Regions from separate parts of the Sphingomonas sp. BRN-1R genome, predicted to be linked through region 3. Evidence: predicted binding sites of a transcription regulator. Region 3 holds the regulator's gene; each other region holds the start of a gene.
What was found. The regulator LexA, encoded in region 3, represses DNA repair genes until DNA is damaged. The targets are predictions, from matches to a motif close to GTTCCNCNCTTGTTCT.
Positions count from the first base shown of each region.

Region 1: the regulator LexA is predicted to act here: its motif matches at 1,098-1,113, upstream of uvrA (excinuclease ABC subunit UvrA).
Region 2: the regulator LexA is predicted to act here: its motif matches at 3,375-3,390, upstream of AC3ANX_RS05915 (ribonucleoside-diphosphate reductase subunit alpha).
Region 4: the regulator LexA is predicted to act here: its motif matches at 1,540-1,555, upstream of AC3ANX_RS05585 (ImuA family protein).

Region 1 is NZ_CM173236.1:663,545-668,307, reverse strand. Features, by position in the region: gene uvrA (excinuclease ABC subunit UvrA) at 1-1,090, opposite strand, end outside; gene AC3ANX_RS03115 (carbohydrate porin) at 1,266-2,801, shown strand; gene AC3ANX_RS03110 (hypothetical protein) at 2,995-3,216, opposite strand; gene AC3ANX_RS03105 (hypothetical protein) at 3,228-4,763, opposite strand, start outside.
Region 2 is NZ_CM173236.1:1,305,655-1,310,417, reverse strand. Features, by position in the region: gene AC3ANX_RS05925 (fumarate hydratase) at 1-639, opposite strand, end outside; gene AC3ANX_RS05920 (putative bifunctional diguanylate cyclase/phosphodiesterase) at 880-3,033, shown strand; gene AC3ANX_RS05915 (ribonucleoside-diphosphate reductase subunit alpha) at 3,492-4,763, shown strand, end outside.
Region 3 is NZ_CM173236.1:1,721,344-1,726,106, forward strand. Features, by position in the region: partial or broken gene AC3ANX_RS07925 (ComEC/Rec2 family competence protein) at 1-1,564, shown strand, start outside; gene lexA (transcriptional repressor LexA) at 1,569-2,249, opposite strand; gene AC3ANX_RS07935 (molybdopterin molybdotransferase MoeA) at 2,318-3,502, opposite strand; gene moaC (cyclic pyranopterin monophosphate synthase MoaC) at 3,503-3,985, opposite strand; gene trpC (indole-3-glycerol phosphate synthase TrpC) at 3,982-4,763, opposite strand, start outside.
Region 4 is NZ_CM173236.1:1,229,300-1,234,062, forward strand. Features, by position in the region: gene AC3ANX_RS05580 (thiamine pyrophosphate-dependent enzyme) at 130-1,416, opposite strand; gene AC3ANX_RS05585 (ImuA family protein) at 1,576-2,355, shown strand; gene AC3ANX_RS05590 (Y-family DNA polymerase) at 2,465-4,462, shown strand; gene AC3ANX_RS05595 (error-prone DNA polymerase) at 4,459-4,763, shown strand, end outside.

The DNA.
Region 1 (4,763 bases), 1.1 Mb from region 3:
TGCCGAGCACCTGCATGTAATAGGGCGACGGCGGGTTGGACTTGGCCCAGGGCACGACCGCGCCCTTCTTGATCGACAGCGCGTGGTTGGGGACGACGAGGTCTTCGTCGAACAGCAGTTTCTCGCCGAGGCCGTCGCAGGCCGGGCACGCGCCCTGGGGTGCGTTGAACGAGAACAGCCGCGGCTCGATCTCGGCAATGGTGAAGCCGCTGACCGGGCAGGCGAATTTTTCGGAGAAGACGATGCGGTTGTCCGGGATGCCGGTGCCCTTCATCTTCTTGGCGGTCTTGCCCTTGGCGATCGTCTCGCCTTCGGCTTGGCCCTGGCCGACCGGCATCGGCGCGTCACCGGCCAGGCCCGCGACGGTCGCGTCGACCAGATCGACATAGGCGAGCCCCTCGGCCAGTTTGAGCGCGGTCTCGAAACTCTCGGCGAGGCGGGTAGCGCTGTCGGGGTTCACGACGAGGCGGTCGACCACCACTTCGATGTCGTGCTTGAGCTTCTTGTCGAGCGCGGGCGCTTCCTCGATCTCATGGAGTTCGCCGTCGATGCGCACGCGGGTGAAGCCCGCCTTCTGCCATTCGAGCATCTCCTTCTTGTATTCGCCCTTGCGGCCGCGGATGACCGGCGCGAGCAGGTACAGCCGCGTGCCCTCGGGCAGCGCCATCACGCGATCGACCATCTGCGACACGGTCTGCGCGGCGATCGGCAGGCCGGTGGCGGACGAATAGGGGATGCCGACGCGCGCCCACAGCAGGCGCATATAGTCGTAGATCTCGGTGACGGTCGCCACCGTCGAGCGGGGGTTGCGCGAGGTGGTCTTCTGCTCAATCGAGATGGCGGGGGACAGGCCCTCGATGTGATCGACATCGGGCTTCTGCATCATTTCGAGGAACTGGCGCGCATAGGCGCTCAGCGACTCGACGTAGCGGCGCTGCCCCTCGGCATAGATCGTATCGAACGCGAGGCTCGACTTGCCCGAGCCCGACAGGCCGGTGATGACCGTCAGCGTGTCGCGCGGGATGTCGACCGAGACGTTCTTGAGGTTGTGCTCACGCGCGCCGCGCACGGAAATGGTGGTAAGGGCCATGCCGATGGTTCTAGCTTTGTTCTAAAGGGGTTTCCAGAGCCGAGATAGGAACGCGTATCGCTGCGTGCGAGAGGCGATATTCGGTTCGCGGGCGGAACAGAATTGTGTACCGGCGATTATGCGGTCAACCGCGCCTGCGCTTCGCAGCTTTCGCGCCCAAGGATTTGATTCGATTATGATCGCCAAGACGACCCGCCGCCTCGCCCCGCTGCTGGGCGCGGCCTGGTTGCTGACCGGCGCGAGCGCGTTCGCGCAGGTCGCCCCCGCCGATGCCGACAAGGCGGGCGCAGCGGGACCGGACGCCAAGAAGCCCGACCCCGCCCCCGCCCAGCCGGTCGATATCGGCGCCCCCGCGCCCGAGGCGGCGAAGGACACCTCCGCCACCAACACGCAGAAGCCGACCAACGACGCGCCGCCGACCGCCGCCACGCCCGCCGCGCGGCGCCGCTTCACCCATGCCGCGCACCCGTACGACACCTCGCCCAATGCGCCGATCGGCGACACGCGCTATCAGGCGCCGCCCGGGTTGTTCGGCGACTGGCGCAAGACGCGGACATATCTTGGCCAACGTGGCATCGAAGTGTCGGCGCGCTATGCTTCGGAAAGCGGCTGGAATTTCACCGGCGGCAAGAAGGAGAAAGTCACCGAGACCGGCCAGTTCGATTTCGGCGCGAAGTTCGATCTCGACAAACTCGCCGGGATCGACGGCGGCACCTTCCAGGCGACGGTGACGTGGCGGCGCGGACGCAATCTGTCCGACGATGCGGGCTTGGGCACGCTGCAACAGGTGCAGGAAGTCTATGGCCGCGGCCAGACCGTGCGCGTGACGGAGCTATGGTATCAGCAGAAGCTCGGCGATCAGGTCGAGGTGAAGCTTGGCCGCACCAATCCCGGTGCGGATTTCGCGGTGTTCTCCTGCCATTTCGAAAACCTCAGCTTCTGCGGCGCGCAGCCGGGCAACCTCGTCGGCGATTATTGGTACAACTGGCCGATCGCCGAGTGGGCGGGCGTGCTCCATGTCGATGTGGCGAAGGGCGTGTACGTGCAGGCCGGCGCCTATGTCGAAAACCCCAACGAGCTGAAGAACAATTTCTTCATCGCGCGCTTCGGCGGTGCGACCGGAGTGCTGGTGCCGTTCGAGGCGGGCTGGACGCGCGGCCTCGATGGCGGGCATGTCGGATCGTACAAGGTCGGCGGCTGGTATTCGACCACAAACGGCGACGACGTGCTGCTCGACATCGATCGCCGGCCGATCGTGGTGACGGGGCTCGCCCCGCTCCAGCATTCGGGGCGCTACGGCGTGTTCGCCAGCGTGCAGCAGCAGATCACCGGCGCGTCGAAAGACGGCAAGGCGCTGACCGGGCTCGGCGTGTTCGCCAACGTCACGCAGGCCGATCGCGCGACCAGCGTGACCGACAATCAGGTCGCGCTCGGGCTGTTCTACAAGGGGCTGGTGCCGGGGCTGAAGGGCGACGTACTCGGCCTGGCGGTCGGGCGCACCAACGTCAACGGGCGGGCGGCGCAGGCCGACACGCTGATCCCCGGCACGCCGGTGCGCGATGCGGAATATGCCGCCGAACTCTATTACAGCCTGACGCCGGTGTCGTGGCTCGAGCTGCAACCCAATGTGCAGCTCATCCACCATCCCGGCGGGGTGAAGACGCTCAGCGATGTCGGCGTGCTGGGGCTGAAGGCGGCGATCACGCTATAGCGAAGCGATCGTCGCCTTCCGAATTCAAAAGCCCCGCGACATGCTAGCGTCATGCCGGACTTGTTCCGGCATTCACGGTTCCGCGAATGCTTCAGCCGTTGATATCGTCGAGACGTGGATCCCGGAACAAGTCCGGGATGACGGCGCTGCTGGTAATGCCCCTCCGCGCCGCGAAGCGCGAAGGGGCTCGCCCTCACTCGCTGTTGCGTACCGCCGTGTCGCCGGCTTCGGCGGTCTGGCTCATCGGCAGGCGCAGCACGCCGATCAGCCCGCCGGTGATCGTGCCGAGGCCAAACGCCTCGATCTTGCCGATGACGTGCTCGCTCGCCATCCCGGCGAGGATCGCGACGGTGAAGATCAGCGCCAGCGTGGCAAGCGTGGCGAGATAGGCGATGAGATGGTCGTGCTGGCGCATGGCCCCTCCCCCTATTGGCCGGCGAGCGGCTGCATCAGCGCGCCCGCGTTGATGCCGCTCGCTGACAGGATCGCGCCGCGCGTGCCGGGATGCACGCCGTTCCAGCCCGGTGCATCGCTGATTCGGTAGGTACTGGTCGCGTCAGGCACCGTCACCCACGGGTCGGCGATCAACAACTGCGTCGCACCGTTGCCACCGATGCCGCGATACTGGCCGGCCCCGGTGCCGCTGACGATCTGCAACTCCGCACCGCGATACTGGCCCGCCGTCCACGCCTTGGCGGTATCGTTGAAGGTGTTGCTGGCGTTGCTGCCCGAGGAGGTGCCGGTCGCGTACACCGTCGTCGCAGTGGGCGCATAGCCGCCGTCGAGCGTCGGTACCCCCGCTGCATTCACCTCGATGCCGATGCACGGATCGACCACGCGCGCTTGCCCCGCGTTTGCGACGCCCGCCACCTGCGCATTGGCCTGCGCGACGAAGCCGCCGGGGCCGGGATCGCGCAGCCACTGGTTGAACAGCACACGTCCGCCCTCGAACACGTCCTTGCTCTCGCCCGCGAGTGTCATGAAGCCGTCGTTCGAACTCGGCGCGGGCAGGATGGTCGCGGCGAGGAACACCTGCCCCGGCGCGCCGTTGCCGCGCGGCATCATGTACGTCCTGGCGGCGACCAGCCGGTTGGCCTTCATCGTGGCGACCGCCTGCGCCGCGCTCTGCCCCGCCGTGCCCATGTAGTAGCTGAGGTCGTTGCGGCCATAGGCCCACAGCACGTGCGTGGCGTATTGGCTGGCGGCGAAGCGGCTGGCGATGTTCCACGGCACCACCGCGTCGAGCTCGCGTTCGCCCGGCAAGCTCAGCAGCATGTGCGGGTACGCGGCGAACGCGCGCAATGCCCAGCCGCCGGTCATATAGCCATAGCCGGCATCGTCGACCTTGGTGACGATGCTGTCGCCCATGATCGCGACCGAGGGCGCGACCGTCCCGTCCGCGCAGGTGCCGAGCACCGCCGTCGCCGACCAGCCCGGCACGAACTGGCCCGAGCCGACGCCCACGTCCGCACTCGGGTTGCCGTCCCAGATCCGCTCCACCGCCGAACCGAGCGTGAAGCCCTCGCCCGTGTCCGCGCCGAAGCCGGCGGTGCCGCCGCGCAGCGACAGCGCCGAATAGAAGCGCTGGCCGTCGGCGGGAACGAGCACCGCCGAGCGTTCGTAGAACACGCCCCCCGGTGCGACGCTGCCCGACACCGGATCGGATAGCAGCAGGTTGGGAAAGGCGAACACCGCACTCGACGGGGTGAGCGTGCCGCTCGCCTGACCGTTCCACAGCACCGGGGTGCGCGGCTGGCTCTGGTCGGTCTTGCCACCGGTGAACTCGATCGAGGCGTGGACGGTGATCGCATTGCCGTTCTGCCGCTCCTTGGACGCGGGCGTGGCATTGGCAGGCAGGCTGCCGTTGTTGGTGGTGGCGTTGGCGTAATTGGCGGCGAGCAGCCGCAGCCCGGTCGCGGTGCAGGGCGCGAGGTTGCGATGGAGCACGCGCACCGCCGGCTG
Region 2 (4,763 bases), 420 kb from region 3:
CGGCTCCATCAGCGCCTGCTTCGCCAGCAGCACGCAATGCTCCGCCGTCCCGCCGATGCCGATGCCGAGCATGCCGGGCGGGCACCAGCCCGCGCCCATCTGCGGCAGCATCTCCAGCACCCAGTCGACGATCGAATCGCTCGGGTTCATCATCTTGAACTTCGATTTGTTCTCGCTGCCGCCGCCCTTGGCCGCGACGTCGACCGACACCTTCGCGCCCGGCACCATCTCGACGTGCAGCACGCACGGCGTGTTGTCCTTGGTGTTGCGGCGCGTGAAGGCCGGATCGGCCAGCACCGAGGCGCGCAGCTTGTTCTCCGGGTTGAGATACGCCAGCCGCACGCCCTCGTCGACGATCTGCTGGAGCGAGCGCGAGGTGTCGTCGAACTGGCACTCCATGCCCCATTTCACGAAGACGTTGACGATTCCGGTGTCCTGGCAGATCGGCCGGTGCCCCTCCGCGCACATCCGCGAATTGGTGAGGATCTGCGCGATCGCATCCTTCGCCGCCGGGCCCTGCTCCGCCTCGTACGCGTCGCCGAGCGCGCGGATATAGTCCATCGGGTGATAGTAAGAGATGAACTGGAGCGCATCGGCAACGCTCTCGATCAGGTCGGCTTCGCGGATGATGGTGGTCATGGCTGCTCGCTGAAAGACAAGGTACAGAAGGGCGCACTAGACCAGTTGCCGCGCCGAGGGAAAGACCTGGGCCGACATCTACGGTCTGCGGCTGCTCGGTGACGATCGGCGGAACTGGTAAACACGCCGCTCACCACGGTTTTTCATCCGGTACGGTCGTTTCGGCAGCGTCTCGCAAGCAATTGGCAAGGATCGGCGGCTAGTGTGCCCCACATGGTCGCACCGTTCAGCCGCATTCGTATGGCAGCACTTTGCCTGTGCATCGCGGCGGCGATCGCGCTGACGGTGGAGAGCCGCGCGTGGGGGATCGCGGTGGCCGCGCTCGCGTTGGTCGCGAGCAGCGCGGCGCTGCTGTTCCTGACCGGGCGCGGCACCCGCCCCGTCGCCGCAGCCGACCCCGGCGGCACCGAACGGATCGCGGTGCGGCTGGTGCGCGAATTCGAGGAACAGGGCACCGGCTGGTTCTGGCAGACCGACGGCGAAGGCAATGTCACCTATCTGTCCACCAAGGTCGCAGCCGAACTCGACAGCCCGCATGCGCGTGCCATCGGCGCGCCGCTCACCGCATTGTTCCGCGTCGATGCGAGCGCCGCCGAGACCGAGCGCACGATCGCCTTCCACCTCGCCTCGCGCACCGCATTCTCCAACTACTCGGTGCGACCTGCCGTTCCGGGCAAGCTCGATCGCTGGTGGTCGATGACGGGGCGGCCGATCGCCGATGCCGATGGCACGTTCCTCGGCTTCATCGGCAACGGCAGCGACCTGACCGAGCGCCGCCGCGCCGAGGCCGAGATCGCGCGGCTCGCGCTGTTCGACAGTCTCACCGGGCTCGCCAATCGGCAGCGCATGAAGCAGTGGCTCGACCAGACGCTCGCGCAGGCGAGCGGGGCGCGCGGCACCGGCCTGTTCCTGCTCGATCTCGATCGGTTCAAGGCGGTCAACGATACGCTCGGCCACCAGACCGGCGACGCGCTGCTCAAGCAGGTGGCGCAGCGGCTGGTGCGCGCGATCGGCGACAACGGGCTGGTCGGGCGGCTTGGCGGCGACGAGTTCCAGGTGGTGCTGCCCGGAGAGACCGATCGCGACACGCTGAGCACGATCGCGCGGGTCGTCATCGAATCGCTGTCGCAGCCCTATTCGATCGACGGTTCCTCGATCTCGATCGGCTGCTCGATCGGCATCGCGCTCGCGCCCGAGGACGGCACCGACGCGGAAACCTTGGTGCGCAACGCCGATCTCGCGCTGTACGGCGCCAAGGGCGACGGGCGCGGCATCCATCGCTTCTTCAAGCCCGCGATGCTCGACGGCGCGCGCAGCCGCAAGCAGATCGAAGACGATCTGCGCCATGCGCTTGCCGCAAGCCAGTTCCACGTCGCCTACCAGCCGGTCGTCAGCACCGCGAGCGAGCGGATCGTCGGCTATGAGGCGCTGGTCCGCTGGGACCACCCGACTCGCGGGCCGATCAGCCCGGCCGAGTTCGTGCCGGTGGCGGAAGATTGCGGGCTGATCGAGGCGATCGGCGAATGGGTGCTGCGCACCGCCTGCATGGAGGCGGCCGCTTGGCCGGGCGACGTGCGCGTCGCGGTCAACGTCTCGCCGATCCAGTTCGCCAATCCGGGGTTGCCCGCCGTCGTCACCTCCGCGCTGGCGAAATCGGGCATCGCGCCCGGCCGGCTCGAACTGGAGATCACCGAGGGCGTGTTCCTCGATGAGACCGCCTCGTCCGAACAGATGTTCAAGACGCTCAAAGGTCTCGGCGTGCGGCTGGCGCTCGACGATTTCGGCACCGGCTATTCCTCGCTCGGCTATCTGAAGAAGGCGCCGTTCGACAAGATCAAGATCGACCAGAGCTTCGTGCGCGGCGCGGCGATCGCGGGCAACCGCAACGCCGCGATCATCCGCGCGATCGTCACGCTCGCCGACGCGCTCGGCATGGAGACGACGGCGGAAGGCGTCGAAACGCATGACGAGATCGACCTGATCCGCGATCTCGGGTGCAGCCACATCCAGGGCTGGGTCTATGGCAAGGCGGCGCGCGCGGCGGAAGTCCGGGTCCAGCTTGCGGAAGGCGGCAAGGCGCTCGCCTCGGGCCATCGCAAGAGCCGTCCGGTGCGCCATGCGATGATCCGCACCGCGCAGATCCGCGTCGGTGAGGAAATCGGCGAGGTCCGCATCCGCAACATGTCGCCAAGCGGCGCGATGATCGACGGCATCGAGATCGACGGCGATGCGGCGGGCATGGCGGTGATGATCGAGCTGATCGAAGACGAGATGTTCCCCGCCACGCTGCGCTGGGCCGCGGAGGGTCGCGCGGGGCTCGAGTTCGCGCAACCGTTCAACATGGAACGGCTCAATGCCACGCCCGTGACGCAGCCGCTGCGCAAGGCCGGATAACGGCGCGCGGCGACCGCCGGCGCTTCCGCCCACCAACGAGTCGATGCCGGCGCGATGGCGCGGCGCAAAGAAATTTCTGTGGATTGCGGGGTCTGGCTCTTGCGTTTCGCGAAGCCCGCGCAAGTCCACGCGTCGCGCTTCCTGCCGTACTCCCGTGTGCCGTCCGCCGCATCGAAACTGCGACGAACGGAGTCGCTGATGTGTCATTTACCGTCTTGCGAACCGCGACGATAAGGCACAATCTGTAGGGGTAAGGTTCACGGGCGAGCCCCAGAACTGGTAGAACGAACGAACCGACCCCATATTGCGCAGGTGCCTTTCGGCGCTGCTTGCCTGGGTGCGGTCTCATTTTGTTCTCCCGGGCAAGCGCCCGAAACGCTATGATGGGGGCCAGCCCCCGATTCGAACGGACCGGGAACACGGTCCGCATGCAGACGGATGGAACAGGGGCGATACCGATGGACTTCAGGGACAGCCAGGAAGCGAGCGAAACAATGGCGACCGACACGATCGAGGCGACCAAGGTCGACACCAGCGGCGCGGAGCGCAAGCTCTCCGAACGCGGCGATTCGAAGGCGGTGAAGCCGCAGCTCTATCCGGTAGAGGTCGACCATTCGCGCGATGCGTTGCTCACCGATTTTGGCAAGGAGACGCTGACCGACCGCTATCTGCTGCCCGGCGAACGCTTCCAGGATCTGTTCGTGCGCGTCGCCTCGGCCTATGCCGACGATGCCGCCCATGCCCAGCGGCTGTACGACTATATCTCGCAATTGTGGTTCATGCCGGCGACGCCGGTGCTGTCGAACGGCGGCACGGGCCGTGGCCTGCCGATCTCGTGCTTCCTCAACTCGGTGCCCGACAGCCTCGGCGGTATCGTCGACACCTGGAACGAGAACGTCTGGCTCGCCTCGCGCGGCGGCGGCATCGGCACCTATTGGGGCAATGTGCGCGGCATCGGCGAGCCGGTCGGGCTCAACGGCAAGACCAGCGGCATCATCCCGTTCGTGCGCGTGATGGACAGCCTCACGCTGGCGATCTCGCAAGGCTCGCTGCGGCGCGGGTCCGCCGCCTGCTATCTCGACATCTCGCACCCTGAGATCGAGGAGTTCCTCGAAATCCGCAAGACCTCGGGCGACTTCAACCGCAAGGCGCTCAACCTGCACCACGGCGTGCTGATCCCCGACGCCTTCATGGAGGCGGTTCGCGACGGCAGCGACTGGGATCTCAAGAGCCCCAAGGACGGCTCGGTGCGCGGCACGGTCAACGCGCGCGCGCTGTTCCAGAAGCTGGTCGAGGTGCGGCTGGCGACCGGCGAGCCGTACATCGTCTTCGCCGATCATGTGAACAAGAACATGCCCAAGCACCACCGCGAGCTTGGCCTCAAGGTGTCGACCTCGAACCTGTGCAGCGAGATTACCCTGCCGACGGGTAAGGACCACCTCGGCAACGATCGTACCGCCGTGTGCTGCCTGTCCTCGCTCAACTTCGAGACGTGGGACCAGTGGAAGGACGAGAAGGGCTTCATCGAGGACGTGATGCGCTTCCTCGACAATGTGTTGCAGGACTTCATCGACCGCGCCGAGCCGGGCATGGAGCGCGCCGCCTATTCGGCGATGCGCGAGCGGTCGGTGGGTCTCGGCGTGATGGGCTTCCACTCGTTCCTTCAGGCGCGCGGGCTCGCGTTCGAAGGCGCGATGGCGAAGTCGTGGAACCTGCGCATGTTCAAGCAC
Region 3 (4,763 bases):
GCCGCCCGGCCCGGCGGTGCCCGGCGCGTACGACTTCGCGCGCGTCGCCTGGTTCGACGGCATCGGCGCGACCGGGCGCGGGCTGGCACCGGTGACGGTGCTGACGCCGGGCGCGGCGGCCGGGGGGCTGGGCGCATGGCGGGCGGCGCTGTCGCTGCACATCCAGCACAGCGCGCCGGGCGGGGCGGGGGCGATCGCCGCCGCGCTGGCGACCGGCGACCAATATGCCATCTCCGAAAGCGACGCGGATGCGATGCGCCGCTCCGGTCTCGCGCATCTGCTGTCGGTGAGCGGGCTGCACATCACCGCCGCCGTGGGCGCGGTGATGCTGATCGTCGGGCGATTGCTCGCGCTCAGCCCGTGGATCGCGCTGCGGCTGCGCGTGCCGATGATCGCGGCCGGGGCGGGGGCGCTCGCCGCGATCGGCTATACGCTGCTGACCGGTGCGGAGGTGCCGACGGTGCGATCGTGCGTCGCCGCGCTGCTGGTGTTGGTCGCGCTGGCGATGGGGCGCGAGGCGATCACCTTGCGGCTGGTTGCGGCGGGCGCGTTCGTGGTGTTGCTGCTGTACCCGGAGGCGCTCGCGGGTCCAAGCTTCCAGCTTTCGTTCGCGGCGGTGGCGGCGATCGTGTCGCTGCACGAGCACCCGGCGATGAAGCGCTGGTTCGGCCCGCACGAGGAGCGACGCTGGCGCGCGATGCTGCGCGAGCTGGTATCGCTGCTGGTCACCGGCGTCGTCGTCGAACTGGCGCTCATCCCGATCTCGGTGTTCCACTTTCACCGTGCGGGCGTGTACGGATCGGTCGCGAACATCGTCGCGATCCCGCTGACCACCTTCGTGACGATGCCGTTCGAGGCGCTTGCGCTGCTGTTCGACGCGATCGGCGCGGGCTGGCCGTTCTGGTGGGTGACCGCGCGCTCGCTCGACCTGCTGCTGTGGATCGCGCATGCGGTGGCCGCGCTGCCCGGTGCAGTGGCTCCGCTGCCGGCCATGCCATCTGGCGCATACGCGCTGATGGTGGCGGGCGGTCTGTGGATTGCGCTATGGCGGACACGATGGCGGCGGCTCGGCGCGGTGCCGCTGGCGGCGGGCGCGGTCTGGGCGCTGCTGACGCCCGTGCCCGATCTGCTCGTCACCGGCGATGGCCGCCATGCCGCGATCCGCACGCCCGGCGGCAATCTTGCGGTGCTGCGCGACCGCACCGGCGATTACACCGCCAACACCTTTGCGGAGAACGGCGGCATCGTCGGCGTGCCGCTGCTCCTGTCCGAACAACCCGATGCGCGGTGCAGCCGCGACCTCTGCGTCGTCCAGCGCACCAGCGGCGGACGGCGCTGGCGCATCCTGGCAACGCGCAGCGGCTATTTCGTACCCACCGAGCAACTCGCGCCGCTCTGCAAGACAGTCGACATCGTCATCAGCGAGCGCCGTCTGCCGCGCGCCTGTAGCCCACGCTGGCTCAAGCTCGACCAGACGACGCTCGCGAAGACCGGTGGGGTCGCGATCACGTTATCCACCGCGAACATCGCCACCGTCGACCAACCGGGTGACCGTCACCCGTGGCGGATCAATCGTAGCGACGCAGCAACCCGGCGAGCTTACCCTGGATCCGCACCTGCGCGGGGGCGTAGCGCTGCGGATCATAGGCGCGGTTGGCGGGATCGAGCCGAACCATCGCGCCCTCGCGGCGGAAATACTTGAGCGTCGCCTCAGCCTCCTCGATCAGCGCGACGACGATCTCGCCGTCGCGGGCGATTTCGGTGCGGCGGATCAGCGCGTAATCGCCGTCGAGAATGCCAGCATCGACCATCGAGTCCCCGGCTACCTCCAGCGCATAATGTTCGCCGCCGCCAAGCAGCGCGGCGGGCACGGCGAGCATCGACTGACCCTCGAACGCCTCGATCGGCACGCCGGCGGCGATGCGGCCGTGCAGCGGGATCTCGACAACATCGTTCGCAGGCTGCGGCAGCGTGCGCACGTTGGAGGGGGCGGGCGCCTCAGCCGTCGCGGCGGCTTTCTTCGGCGGCGCGGTCCGTTCGGGCATGCGCAGCACTTCGAGCGCACGCGCGCGATTGGGCAGGCGGCGGATGAACTGCCGCTCCTCGAGTGCGCTGATGAGACGATGCACGCCCGACTTGGATTTCAGATCGAGCGCCTCCTTCATCTCCTCGAACGAGGGCGACACCCCAGTTTCCTCAAGGCGGTCATTGATGAAGCAGATCAGCTCGTGCTGCTTGCGGGTGAGCATCGCGTTCCTCCGTCCGAACAGATGCGGAACCAATATGGAACAATGATAGGCCCGTCAAGGACGATCCATCACCAAAGTGGCAGGATTTCCACCGAGTCGCCGGCCTTGGCCGGGGCTGCGTGCGGCGCGCGGACGACGAGGCAGTCGGCGCGTGCCAACGTGCGCAGCATCGAGCTGTCCTGAATGGCCGCGACGAAGACACGGCCGCCACGCGTCTCCGCACGCAGATAGTCGGTGCGGTGATCGTTGGCAGGCAGATCCTCACCGAGAACCGCGCCGGTACGACGCGGTGCAGGATCGGCGGCACCGCTCATGAACGCGATCAGCGGGCGCAGGAACAGTGTCGCGGTGACGAACGCGGATACCGGATTGCCGGGCAGGCCCAGCACCACCGCGCCGTTCAGCCGCCCGGCCAGCATCGGCTTGCCCGGGCGCAGCGCGATCTTCCAGAAGTCGAGATTGCCGCCGGCCGCCTCAAGCGCAGGGCGCACCAGATCGTGATCGCCGACCGACGCGCCGCCGGTGGTGACGAGAATGTCGGCATCCACGGCAGCGAAGGCCGTGGTGATCGTATCGAGCCGGTCGGGCAGGATGCCGAGATCGACCACCTCGACCGGGAGGTCCGCGAGCATCGCCGCGAGCATCGCGCCGTTCGATTCGGGCAGCGCCCCCGGCGGCAGCGGCGCGCCGGGTGCGACCAGTTCGTCGCCGGTCGCAACCGTGGCCACGCGGATCACGCGGCGCACCGGTAGCGTGCCGTGTCCGCCGGTCGCGGCGACCGCGATGCGGGCGGCGGTCAGCCGCTCGCCGCGCGCGACCAGCACCTCGCCGGTGCTGAAATCGAGGCCTTTGCGGCGGACGTTGCGGCCGACGTGGGCGGGGCCGTCGCCGACGAGGCGCAGGTGCTCGCCGTCGCGCGCGGCCTCCTCCTGGACCAGCACCGTGTCGGTGCCGTCGGGCATCGTCGCGCCGGTGAAGATGCGCACCGCCTCACCCGCGCCGACCGCGCGCGGGAACGGCGAACCCGCCGCGCTCTCGCCGATTACGGCGAACGGGCCGGGCAGATCGCCGAAGCGCAGCGCATAGCCGTCCATCGCCGACAGATCGGCGTAAGGCTGCGTCCGCAGCGCGCACACGTCGTCCGCCGCCCAGCGCCCGGTGGCGGCACGGATCGGCGCGTCCTCGCGTGCGACCGGCGCGGCGAGCGCGAGCAGGCGCGCGAGTGCGTCTTCCACCGGCAGCAGGGCGGGCATCTAGGCGGTGTCCTCCGGCGCATGCCAGTCGCCCGATTTGCCGCCGCGCTTCTCCAGCAGCCGAAGCCCTGAGATCACCATCGCCTTGTCGATCGCCTTGGCCATGTCGTAGATCGTCAGCAGCGCGACGCTGGCAGCGGTGAGCGCTTCCATCTCGACACCGGTCTTGCCCTCGGTCGCGGCGGTGGCGGTCACGGTGACGCCATCCTGGTCGGGCGCGAGATCGACCGCGACGCGGGTCAGCGGCAGCGGGTGGCACAAGGGGATGAGGTCGCTGGTGCGCTTGGCCGCCATGATGCCGGCGATGCGCGCGACCGCGAGCACGTCGCCTTTGAGCGCGGTGCCGCTGCGGATCGCCTCCGCAGCCTGTGCCGACATGGCGATGCGCCCGGTGGCGATCGCCTGCCGCGCGGTGACGGCCTTGCCGCCGACATCGACCATGTGCGCCGCGCCGGACGCATCGAGATGGGTGAGCGCGCTCACCCGACCAGCGCCCGCGTCGCCGCCTCCACATCGTCCTGCCGCATCAGCGCTTCGCCGATCAAAAAGCATTTGATGTCATGCTCGGCCATCGCGTCTAGGTCGGCGCGCGTGGTCAGCCCGCTTTCGGCGACAAAGGTGCAGCCTTTGGGGGCTTTCGACACCAGTTCGTAGGTGCGCGCGAAATCCACGGTGAAGTCGCGCAGATTGCGGTTGTTGACGCCGATCAGCCGCGACTTGAGCTTCAGCGCGCGGTCCATCTCCTTGGCGTCGTGCACCTCGACCAGCACGTCCATGCCGCATTCCAGCGCGCTCGCCTCGATCTCGGCGAGCAGCCCATCGTCGAGCGCGGCGACGATCAGCAGGATGCAGTCCGCACCCAGCCCGCGCGATTCGGGCGCCTGCCACGGATCGACCATGAAGTCCTTGCGCAGCACCGGGATCTCCACGACGTCCCGCGCGGCGGTGAGATAGTCGTCGCAGCCCTGGAACCACGGCTCGTCGGTCAGCACCGAAAGACAGGCGGCACCACCCGCCTGATAGGCGCGTGCATGCGCCGGCGGATCGAAATCGGCGCGGATCAGCCCCTTCGACGGGCTTGCCTTCTTGATCTCGGCGATCAGCGCATGGCCGGTCAGCGCCTTCGCATCGAGCGCGGCCCGGAAGCCGCGCGGCTTGCTGCGCCCCGCGATGCGGGCGTCGATCTCCGCCATCGGCGTGGTCGCCTTGCGCGCGGCGACATCGGCGCGCTTGGTTTCAAGGATACGGTCGAGCACGTCGG
Region 4 (4,763 bases), 490 kb from region 3:
CGGCGCAGGGGCACCCCGCAAAGTAATACTTTGCGGGGAACCCGCAGGCCGGGGCCGCTGGGTTGCTTTGCGGGCGGATCGACCAAAACGCGGCGGCCCCTGCCTGCGCCGGGGCGACGATGGCGGCCATCACTTGCGCGCCCACGGACGGCCGCTCGCCGCTTCTTCCGCCAGCATCTGCGCCTGCTGCTCGCGCAGGTGCCACGGCATCTCCTCGAACACGCCGTCGAACAGCGAGTCGAGCGGCTGGTGCAGGCCGTGGCCGAGAATGCCGTTGGCCTCCGCCTCCTTCTGCGCGGCACGGACGGTCTCGGCGACCGCCTTGTCCTGCGCGGCGTGAGCGTCCTCGTCCCACTCGCCGAGCGCGACGAGGTGGTCCTTCAATCGCGTGATCGGGTCGCCGAGCGGCCATGCGCTCGCCTCGCCGGCGGAGCGGTACTGGCCGGGATCGTCCGAGGTCGAATGGCCTTCGACGCGGTAGGTGAAATGCTCGATCAGCGTCGGCCCCTGATTGGTGCGTGCGCGCTCCGCCGCCCAGGCGGTGGCGGCATAGACCGCGAGCGCATCGTTGCCGTCGACCCGCAGCCCGGCGATGCCGTAGCCGATCGCCCGCGCGGCGAAGGTGGTCGCTTCCGCACCGGCGAACCCGGAGAAGCTGGAGATCGCCCACTGGTTGTTGACGACGTTGAAGATGACCGGCGCGCGGTACACGGATGCGAAGGTGCAGGCCGAGTGGAAATCGCCCTCGGCGGTCGAACCCTCGCCGCACCATGCGGCGGCGATGCGCGTGTCGCCCTTCGCCGCCGATGCCATCGCCCAGCCCACTGCCTGCGGATATTGCGTGGTGAGGTTGCCCGAGATCGAGAAGAAGCCGGCATCCTTGACCGAATACATGATCGGCAACTGCTTGCCCTGCAACCGGTCGCCCCGGTTCGAGTAGATCTGGTTCATCATGTCGACCAGCGACCAGTCGCGCGCGATCAGCAAGCCCTGCTGGCGGTACGACGGGAAGCACATGTCGTCGCGATCGAGCGCAAAGGCGGCGGAGACGGCGACCGCCTCCTCGCCGGTGCACTTCATGTAGAAGCTGGTCTTGCCCTGCCGCTGCGCGCGGAACATGCGTTCGTCGAACGCGCGCACCGTCACCATGCTGCGCAGCATCGCGCGCAGCGTATCGGCGTCGAGGCGCGGATTCCACGGGCCGACCGCCTGCCCATCGTCGCCCAGCACACGAACGAGATCATAAGCGAGGTCAGTGAAATCCTCCGCGCGGTCAGCGGTGTCGGGGCGGCGCGCCTGACCGGCGGGGGGCAGCACGACCTGCGTGAAATCGACCGTGTCGCCGGGCCGGAAACGCGGCTCCGGCACGTAGAGCGAAAGGGGGGGCAGATTAGCGCCCTGTCGGTCGCTTGGCATCACATCTCCGCGGGTTCGATCGGGTTTCGCGCCCGAAATGATCTTATGCACCCTTGTTATTATATTTCAACAGCCTTGACCAGCGGTTGATCGCCAAAGGTGGTTGACTCAGCCGTGTCGATAAGAACAAAGTAGGAACATTCAGCAGCGAGTCGAATCGTGTCGTCAGCCACCATAGCAGAATTGCGCGAAAGCCTGCGAGCGATCCAGGGCGACGGCTACAAGCGTCGCCCGGTGCTGCCGTTCGGCGTGGCGGCGCTCGACGAGCGGATCGCGAGCGGGGGATTGCGGCTCGATTCGCTGCATGAAGTCGCCGCCGCCACCCCCGGACCGAGCGACGATGCCGCCGCCACCTTGTTCATGGCGGGTGCCGCCGCGCGTGCCTGGGGGCCGGTGCTGTGGGTGGTGCGCAGGCGCGATCTGTTCGCGCCGGGGCTTTATCAGGCCGGACTCGATCCGGATCGCGTGCTCTATGCCGAGGCGGCGGACGATGCCGAGGTGCTCGCGCTGATGGAGGAGGGGCTGCGGCATCGCGGGCTCGGCGCGGTGATCGGCGAGGTCAAGCGCGCCGCTTTGCCCAGCACACGCCGGCTGCAACTCGCCGCCGAGGGCGGCAAGACCATCGCGCTGTTGCTGAAACGCCACGCGCGCGAGGACGGCAACCCGCTGCACGTGCCGTCTGCGGCGATGACGCGCTGGCGGATCGGAAGCGCGCCCTCGGTGCCGCTGCCAGTAGAGGGGGTAGGGCGGGCCTGCTGGCATGTCGCGCTGGTCCGCCAACGCGGCGGCGAACCTTTCGAAACTATCATGGAGGCATGCGATGAAACGGGTCGCCTCGCTCTACCTGCCCGACTGGCCGATCGAACGGCTGCGTCGGATGGAGTGGATCGTTACACGTACGTCGACGCGGATCGCGACACCTACGTCGAAGCTGCGTGAGGCTGAAGTCGCGAGGCGAAATAGCGAAGCTATTTCGCACAGCGACAAAGCCGGCCGGCGGGGCGCAGCCCCGTCCGACGCCACGGGCTTTGCCCGTGGCGGGGCCGTTTTGGGCGGCACCTCCTCTCAAGCCAACCCCTCGCTCGTCGAAGCCGCCGCTGCCGAACGCGCCATCACCTGCTCGGTCCCGCGCGGGGGCGGCTGGCGCCCCGGCGCACGCTGGGCGAAGGGCGACGCGCGCGCGGAGATCGACGCGCAGATCGCCGCCATGCCCGCACACCAGCGGCCGCCAGTGCGCGAGATGGGCCGACGCAGCGAAGCAGCCCCGCCGCCGTTCCGCGCGATGCGTCCCGACGAGGCGACCGGCGGCAACCCGTTCCGCCCGGCCGGATCGGTGCCGAAGTCGCTCGGGCCCGACTCGCGCAGCGCCCCCGCTCACCCCGATTCGTCTGGCCGCGAGACGTTGCAGCGACCCAAGCTGCGCGACATCGCTCCCCCGAAAGCGATCGGGCGCCGGGTTCGGGAAAGCGGCGCAGACCGCCCGCTCGTCACCCGCATCAAGCAGGGCGGCAGTCTCGTCGTGGCGGCGGCCTGCCCGGCGGCGCGCGCGCTCGGCCTCGCTCCGGGCATGGCGATCACGCAGGCGCGCGCGCTGGTGCCCGATCTCGACATCCGCGATGCCGATCCGGCGGGTGATGCCGCCGATCTGCTGCGGCTCGCCATCACGGCGGCGCGACGCTGGACGCCGCTTGCCGCGCTGTCGGGGCCAGACGGGCTGTTCCTCGATATCACCGGCACCGCGCATCTGTTCGGTGGCGAGGCGCGAATGGCGGCGCGGATCGTGCGGCTGCTCGCGCGGCTCGGCTTCACCGCGCGGGTGGCGGTGGCGGATACCGCGGGCGCGGCCTGGGCGATGGCGCGGTTCGGTGCCGATCGTCGCCCCGGCGTAGGCCGGGGCCGCTCCGCGTCGGGCAATCGTTCCGCCTCGCAACACAGCGGCCCCGGCGCAGGGTGGGTGGTGGTGCCGCCTGGCGCGCATACCGACACGATCGCCTCGCTGCCGCTCGCGGCGCTGCGGCTCGAACCCGAAGCGATCGACGCGCTCGTCCATCTCGGCGTCGAGACGGTCGGTGGGCTTGCCGCGCTGCCGCGGGCCCCGCTCGCGCGGCGGTTCGGCGATGCGCTGCTGGCGCGGCTCGATCAGGCGAGCGGGCGGGTTGCCGAACCGCTCGACCCGGTCATCCCGCCCGAGCCGATCGGGGTGGTACAGCGCTTCGCCGAGCCGATCGCCACCGCCGAGGCGATCGAACACTGGCTGGGCGTGCTGATGCCGCGCCTCGTCACCGCGCTGGCGCAAGCCGGCAAGGGCGCGCGCGCCATCGACCTGATCGCCGATCGCATCGACGGCGTGCCGCAGCACCTTGCGATCGGTCTCGCCCGACCGAGCCGCGACGGCGCGCACATGCTGCGGCTCATCACCCGCCGCATCGCCGAGATCGCGCCGGGCTACGGCATCGACGCGCTCGCGCTCCACGTCCGCCGTGCCGATCGCCTCGCCGCGCAACCGATCGACGAACGGCTCGAGGAGATGCCCGCCGATATCGCGCCGCTGGTCGATGCTCTCGCCAACCGGATCGGCGATGCGCGGCTGTGGCGGATGCAGGCGGTGGAGAGCGACGTGCCCGAACGCTCGCTTGCTCACGCGCCGCCGCTCGCGCAAGCGCCGCGCGCGGGCGCACGTCTGAAGGCAGACGACGTACGGCGGCTCGATCGCGGGGTCGATCTCCACCCCTGGCATCCGCGCTGGCCGCGCCCGGCGCGGCTGCTGCGCCGGCCCGAGCCGCTCGACCATGTCATCGCCGAACTGCCCGATCAGCCGCCGCACCGCTTCACCTGGCGAGGCGAGACGCACCGCGTCGTCTGCGCCGACGGACCGGAGCGCATCCTCGGCGAATGGTGGCAGCGCGCCGCCGAGGCGCAGGTGGTGCGCGACTATTTCCAGGTCGAGGACGAGGCCGGCCATCGCTTCTGGCTGTTCCGCCGCGGCGACGGCGAGCGCAAGGAAACCGGCGATCTCGCCTGGTTCATGCACGGTGCGTTCGGGTGACGTACTGCGAACTCCAGGTGACGACGCATTATTCGTTCCTGCGCGGGGCCGCGTCGCCAAAGCAATTGTTCGAGGTCGCGGCCAATCTCGGCCTGCCGGCACTCGGCATCGTCGATCGCAACTCGGTCGCGGGTGTCGTGCAGGCGCTCTATGCGTGCGACGAGATTGCCAAGGCGGGTGTCACGATCCGCTCGATCCCCGGTTGCCGGCTCGATCTGGTCGACGGTGCGTCTTTGCTGGTCTGGCCCGAGGATCGCGCCGGCTGGAGCCGGCTCACCCGCCTTCTCACGCTCGGCAAGAG